One region of the Vibrio chagasii genome, then DNA from elsewhere that is predicted to be linked to it. Evidence: predicted binding sites of a transcription regulator. Region 1 holds the regulator's gene; the other holds the start of a gene.
What was found. The regulator PurR, encoded in region 1, represses purine synthesis genes. The targets are predictions, from matches to a motif close to TNANGNAAACGTTTNCNTNA.

Region 1 (3,569 bases):
CTGCGAGTTGGGTACCAGCATTCAAGAAGACTGCAGTACCAGGCAACATGCCGATTTGGCTTGTTACATAGTAGCGAGTCACCGACATGGGTGTTAAGCCCATCAACAGGTTGATAAGGAAAAACGGAAACACTGGGATAAGTCGCAAAGAAAACAAGTAAAATGCGCCGTCTTTTTCAACGCCTTTATTAATCGTAGTGAGTTTGTCGCCAAACTTAGTTTGAATCCAGTCTCGCAGTAGGTAACGACTACTCAAAAAGGCAAGAGTTGCGCCTATTGCACTGGCGAAAGATACTAATAACAAACTATTCCAGAAGCCAAACAGCGCAGCACCAAGTAGTGTAACAACGGCTGCTCCCGGGATGGAGAAGGCGGTGATCAATACATATGCGATAAAGTACGTCGCCGCGGCGGCAATAAAGTTACTTTCAATGTAGTCGTTTAGCACCGCTTGCTGTGCTTTGGCGTTTTCGAGCGTGAGGTATTGGCCAAAATTAATGCCTAATAAAAAGATCGTTACGACCAATACAATACCTAATATCATTTTCTTACTCATTGATACTTCCTCAAATTTTCAATGCAGACCATTAGTATAGATAGACAGGCAAAGCATAGATTAACTTTCACTAGATATAAAAAAAGCCGCAGAAATGCGGCTTAGTTGTATAAAAAGGTGTACTGAAAATGTTAATTGACGCGACTGATAAGCTCTTCACGACGTTGCTGCGGGATAACCGACCAATGGGTGCCATTGATCGCCCCCTCTAGTGCCCAAAGCAGTTCAATACTGACGGAGGACGCATGAGATTCCTTGATGGCATTAAATGCGTTTACAGAGCCAGATTCATATAAACGTTCTACGGAATCAATTCCAGCTTTCTTCAACATGCGCTCGGTGGTGAGTCGAAGATTCGGGAGGTCTTTGAGTCGAGTTGGCTTAGCAGCGGACTGTTCAGCTTTCTCTTCTTTTGCAAAACCCAGAGACGTAGTTGCAAGCTGTAAGATTTTCTCTTGGTCTTGCCACAGGCCTTCTGGTAAAGCGAAGTATTTAGTTACGACAGGGAAACCACGTTTTTTGTAGACGTACGGTTGAAACCCTTGTTGCTCGAACTGTTTTGTTGTGCCTTTGTCTGCTCGTATGTGCAACTGGTCATTAACAACCAGAGCAAACATAGTGTCATCAGCAAAAAGACCGAATCCACCAAACATTGAGCGTGACTTTATTTTTCCTAGGGGCTCAAATAACTTCATTGAGTCCTTTAGTATCGGTTTATCCATGTTATTTATCTCGGTGTATTTGAACTACGCCACCAAATAAGCAGGTCCGAGAGATTAGCAAAATGTTGCAATTACATTGTCAATAAGCCGTAAATTACTAAATTATTAGTAGTTACTGCATTTTGCCATCGGTAACCCCGCTACCATACCAACGAGTGGTTTAGGCCGGAAGCTTTGCGTCTCACCTTTTCAAGTGATTTGCCCTGTGCGTGACTGATTGAATAGAATAAAGTTTTTGTTGAATGAGGCTCACACTTGTTATTTCAAAGTGTGATGTTGCTTCAATTAATGATCTTTATCATATGAAACTAGGTTTATTTTAGTTGCTGATAAAAAAAACGCACCCAAAGGTGCGCTTGATGAAAATAAACTCAATTTATCAGTTAATTTAACGTTTTAACTGTACTACGTTCAACAATTTCTGGGTGCATTTCGAAGACGCGTTTTTCATGGTCTTTGTCTTTAATACGCTCAAGCAGAATTTCGAAGGCGTTCTTACCGACACGGCGCTTCGGTTGGTGAACGGTAGTCAATGGTGGAGAGAAGTACTCAGCCAGTTCGATGTTATCGTAGCCAATGATAGAGATATCTTCAGGGATACAGATGCCTTTCTGCTGTAGGCGGCTCATCAAGCCTAGTGCCATGGTATCGTTGAAACAGAATACAGCTGTCGGGCGATCTTCCATCTCAACAATTTTGTCAGCGGCTAGAACGGCAGTATCACACTCAAAGTTACCTTCGATGATCATGTCGTCATTTGCAGTAATGTTAGCTTCTTCCAAAGCGCGCTTGTAACCAGCGATACGCTCCACACACGCCGCTTTGTCTAAGTGGCCACTTAAACAAGCAATCTTTGAGTGACCGCGGTCGATTAGGTATTTAGTCGCTAGGTAGCCACCTTCTTCAGAGTTATCGATGATCTTATCTGCTTGAGAACTCTCCGGGCCCCAGTCCATGACTACTTTAGGGATGTCAGCGTGACGGTCTAACATCTCTCTCAGTTCTTCAGTTAGGTCTGAACACATAACCAAGATGCCATCTACACGTTTCTCTGCAAGCATTCGAATGTAGTCACGTTGCTTCTCATAGATACCACCCGTGTTACACAGGATCAAAGTGTAACCTTGACGGTAGCAGTAGCTCTCAACACCATCGATAACTTCTGAGAAGAATAGGTTGGTTGATTGAGTCACTAGCATGCCGATGGTTCGTGTTGAATTACACTTCAAACTACGAGCAACAGCACTTGGTGCATAGTTTAATTCGTCTACCGCTTTATTTACTTTTTCTTGAGTCGCTTCTGCAACAAAGCGTGTTTTGTTGATTACGTGAGAAACGGTTGTGGTTGATACGCCTGCTAAGCGAGCGACATCTTTTATAGTGGCCATGGTTTTATCCTATTAGAAGCTACTTTCCCCAAAGTACGGAGTGAAGTAGCCGTTAAGCTACCTAACTAAGAGCTTAAATTTGTAGGGCTCTTTGGGTACTAAAGTGTTAAAAAACAAAAAACCGCTAGTGAGCGGCTTGTTTTAACACCGAAATGCTCTGAACTTAATAAGCATAGCATTTCGTGAATGTTTCATATTTTATCGTTTGCGGTCACAATTCTAGACTGACTAGAAAATACTCGCAATACAATTCACCCAGAAATCCGGGTGAATTGTCACATTCTACGGAATTTATTTACCTAGTCATCAGTTAAGCTTATTCACCAGCTAAATATTGAGCATCTAATTGACAGAAAGCCATTAGCAGAGAAGATACAGCAGCGTAGAAACCGAATTCATCAACATCGTGACACTTAACGTTGAATTTCGGGATCCAAGTTAATAGCTGTTGCTCGATAAATTGTTGCTGAACTTCGAACGATTTTTCTAGTACTTCTTCTGATTCTGTTTCATTAGAACGAATGATTAGGTTACCTAAGAAGTCGAGTTCGATAGCGATGTGGTCTGCTGGTTCTTTTAGATCTTGGTTAACCACTAGGTTGTGCTTAGCCATGATCTCTTCCATCTCTTTCGCTGGTATATCGTTTAATAGGCCAGTTTCACCGATGTACATTGAAGCATAAGGAAGGGCGCCATGCTTATCTGTCTTTAGGAAAAGGTCGCAAAAGTCAGCAGACAGTTCTAGTTGTGCATCTTCGCGAGTTTGTAGGCGGTTCAGGGCATCAACTAACTTATCAATAGCAGGCTTTAGAGTTTCATTTTCGCCTAAACCAGTTAAGAAAGAACGAATTTCAACAGAGTGGTAGTGGTCAAGTTCGTCTTGAGTGAGCTCTTTGGCGAATA
Region 2 (3,569 bases), 490 kb from region 1:
TGGAACCATATCGATGTGAGCTTGTAGCACAACACCTTTTTTGTTCTCCATGCCCGGCGTCGCAGGCTTTTTGATGAATACGTTGCCCGTTGGATCACGGCGTACATCTAGCCCTTGTTCTGTTGCCCAAGCAATAATGTATTGAGCAAGCTCTTCTTCATGCTTAGAAGGGTGTGGGATTGAGCAAATCTTATCGAAGAGCTGCCAAATAGGGGCAGGGGATAATTTACTGATCTCAGAATGGAATTCAGACACGGATGACTCCTTTTTTATTTGATAACCATATATTTAGGCTTTCTATGGGTATAAACATAGAGCAAAAACCTAAAATATAGGTCTGTTTTGATGCCGACAGCATACCATTAGAGTGTTTTGACGAGTAGCGCTTCTAAACCTGAAATGCTTCAAATTTTGAACGCCATCTTGTTCATTTGATCTTGTATAAGTGCTCTGATGCTTATAAAAGATGCAAGCAAACGTTTGTTTAAGTCTGATTTGTAGTTTTATTACGAAATTAAGTTTGCAAAATAACCCGAACTGGTCAAAAGTGTGACCTGAAGCAAAGAGTGCTTGTAATCTTTTTTCTTTAAGGTATATTTGTAACCAACTTCTGAAGTGAAGAGTAAATGCTCAAAGGATGAGTCCGTTTATCGCCTCCAAGGAACCGAGAAATCAAATTCGTTTTTTATTGATTTATTAAGGTGATAGTTATGAAAGGTTTACCATCTGCAATGTTCTGGCTTAACAACTCTGTTTACACTAGCAACTTTGCATACCCTACAAGCTTTGGTTACTAATACCATAAGCATGTAACTCGAACAGTTTTGTTCACCCCTATATATTGGAATTCTCTTACAACCCTTTTGGTTGACAGATTCTACCGCCACTCAGTTTTGAGTGGCGTTTTTTTTGCCTGCTACTTTTATCCTCAGCTTTGATTCATCATCTATCTACGACTATGCTCGGTTGTTTTTTTAAACAGCAAAATGTCAATTTGAGCCTTATTACCAATCCTGTTGAAAATCGGACAACTCTTGTGGGTTTGAATTGGCAAATTTAGCGCCAGATTCTTAATGAAAATAACTGATGGTTGAAAAAGTAATCAAATAAATACGACCATTAAATTGTTTTTAGTCTATTGTTTTTAATGTGTATTTTTCTTTTTAGATGTGATTTTTAATCGCTTGGTTTCATACGTCATTCTGATAAATATTATTTAGAGCCTTAATTCTATCTGGAATTTGTTATTTGATAACTTTATAATCCAAAGCCAATCGATTACGCAACCGTTTACTTTTTACCCTTATAGGATTCGATAATGTTCGAAAAGCTATTCAAACTCAGTGAAAACGGCACCAATGTGCGCACTGAAATCATCGCGGGTCTAACAACCTTCCTAACAATGGCTTACATCATTTTTGTAAACCCAATGATCCTAGCTGATGCTGGTATGGACCACGGCGCTGTATTTGTAGCAACCTGTTTAGCGGCTGCTATTGGCTGTTTCATCATGGGCTTTGTTGCTAACTACCCAATTGCTCAAGCTCCAGGTATGGGCCTGAATGCCTTCTTTACCTACGCGGTTGTGATGGGTATGGGTTACACGTGGCAAGTTGCTCTAGCGGCAGTGTTTGTTTCGGGTGTGATCTTCATTTTCTTGAGCATCTTTAAGATCCGTGAATGGATTATCAACTCGATTCCTATGTCTTTGCGTGTAGGTATCTCTGCGGGTATCGGTCTTTTCCTAGCGTTTATCGCACTTAGCAATGCTGGCATCGTGGTTTCTAACCCTGCAACTAAAGTATCACTTGGCGACATTACTGCTATTGCTCCTATCCTTGGTGCTCTTGGTTTCTTCCTTACTATTGCCCTTGTACACCGCGGTGTGAAAGGCGCAGTAATGATTGCAATTCTAGCTATTACCGCTCTTGGCATTATCATTGGTGACGTTCAGTACGGCGGTATCATGTCTACACCACCAAGCCTTGCTCCGACTTTCATGCAGCTTGATTTCTCTGCAGTATTTGAAATCGGTATGATCTCTGTTGTATTTGCTTTCCTATTCGTCGACTTATTCGATACAGCGGGTACGCTAGTGGGTGTTGCTACAAAAGCGAACCTAATCAAAGAAGATGGCAAACTACCTCGCCTGAACAAAGCACTGCTTGCTGATTCAACAGCAACGTCTATCGGTGCTCTTCTAGGTACATCGAACACGACTTCATATGTAGAGAGTGTTTCAGGTGTTGCTGAAGGTGGTCGTACTGGTCTAACGGCTGTTGTCGTGGGCGTACTTTTCCTTCTTGCTCTTTTCTTCTCACCACTTGCAGGTATGATTCCGGCGTACGCAACATCAGGCGCGCTTTTCTATGTAGCAATTCTGATGATGTCAGGCCTAGTTGGCATTGATTGGCGTGATCTTACGGAAGCAGCACCAGTCGTGGTAACATGTCTACTTATGCCGCTGACGTACTCTATTGCTGAGGGTATCTCACTAGGTTTCATCGCTTACGCTGCAATTAAGCTGCTAAGTGGTAAAGGTCGCGACGTTTCACCTGCTGTGTGGATCATGTCGGTAATCTTTATTCTTAAATACATTTTCGCTTAATCGTCTAGATTTCTGCTTAAACGCTGAAGAGGCTATGTTTGGCATAGCCTCTAATAACATGAAAAATTATTAGGTTTTATACTATGAGCAACAAATTCGTTATCACTTGGGACAACATGCAGACTTACTGCCGTCAACTAGCAGAAAAGCAAATGCCAGCAGAGCAGTGGAAAGGTATCTGGGCTGTAAGCCGTGGTGGTTTGGTTCCTGGTGCAATCTTGGCTCGTGAACTGGGTATTCGTCACGTAGATACGATTTGTATTTCTAGCTACGACCACGATCACCAACGTGATATGACTGTCGTTAAAGCACCTGAAGGTGACGGCGAAGGTTTCCTAATCGTTGAAGATCTTGTTGATAGTGGTGACACTGCACGTAAGCTTCGCGAAATGTACCCTAAAGCAAAACTGATCGCTGTATGTGCTAAGCCTTCTGGCGCTCACCTACTAGACGAGTACATTGTTGATATCGCTCAAGACACATGGATTGAGCAACCTTGGGATACTAGCCTAAGCTACGTTGAGCCAGTAAATCGCAAGTCAAAATAAGCGTAAACTTAGTTTTTTGAGAAATGACCCTTTATAGGGTCATTTTTTTTTATATTATTAGTCAAAATCATTTCTTATTAAGTGTCCCAATGTCTGAATCAGAAGAAACGAGCTCGAACCTTTCGGAAACCTTGTTTGTAAAACACAAGCAAGCAAAAGAGACCTCAATGCTGACACAATACATGCCAAGCTCTGAAGCGTTATTGGATGAGAAGCGTGAACAGCAAAACTCATCATGGTACCGAAACCTAAGACGTCTTCAGTGGGTATGGCAAGGCGTGAACCCTATTGAGCAAGAAGCCGTACTGGCTCGAATCGCGTCGTCAGACAACTCTCGTACTACCGATGAGTGGCTAGATACCGTGATGGGATACCGCAGTGGTAACTGGGCCTATGAGTGGACCAAGTTGGGC

Region 2: the regulator PurR is predicted to act here: its motif matches at 1,279-1,298, upstream of OCV52_RS12430 (NCS2 family permease).

What each region holds. Positions count from the first base shown of each region.
Region 1 is NZ_AP025465.1:2,220,925-2,224,493, reverse strand. It holds gene OCV52_RS10150 (TVP38/TMEM64 family protein) at 1-556, opposite strand, end outside; gene OCV52_RS10145 (TfoX/Sxy family DNA transformation protein) at 688-1,278, opposite strand; cyclic di-GMP riboswitch class I at 1,406-1,491, opposite strand; gene purR (HTH-type transcriptional repressor PurR) at 1,662-2,666, opposite strand; gene torD (molecular chaperone TorD) at 2,983-3,569, opposite strand, start outside.
Region 2 is NZ_AP025465.1:2,714,343-2,717,911, reverse strand. It holds gene OCV52_RS12435 (aminoacyl-histidine dipeptidase) at 1-255, opposite strand, end outside; gene OCV52_RS12430 (NCS2 family permease) at 1,319-2,608, shown strand; gene OCV52_RS12425 (xanthine phosphoribosyltransferase) at 2,692-3,156, shown strand; gene frsA (esterase FrsA) at 3,246-3,569, shown strand, end outside.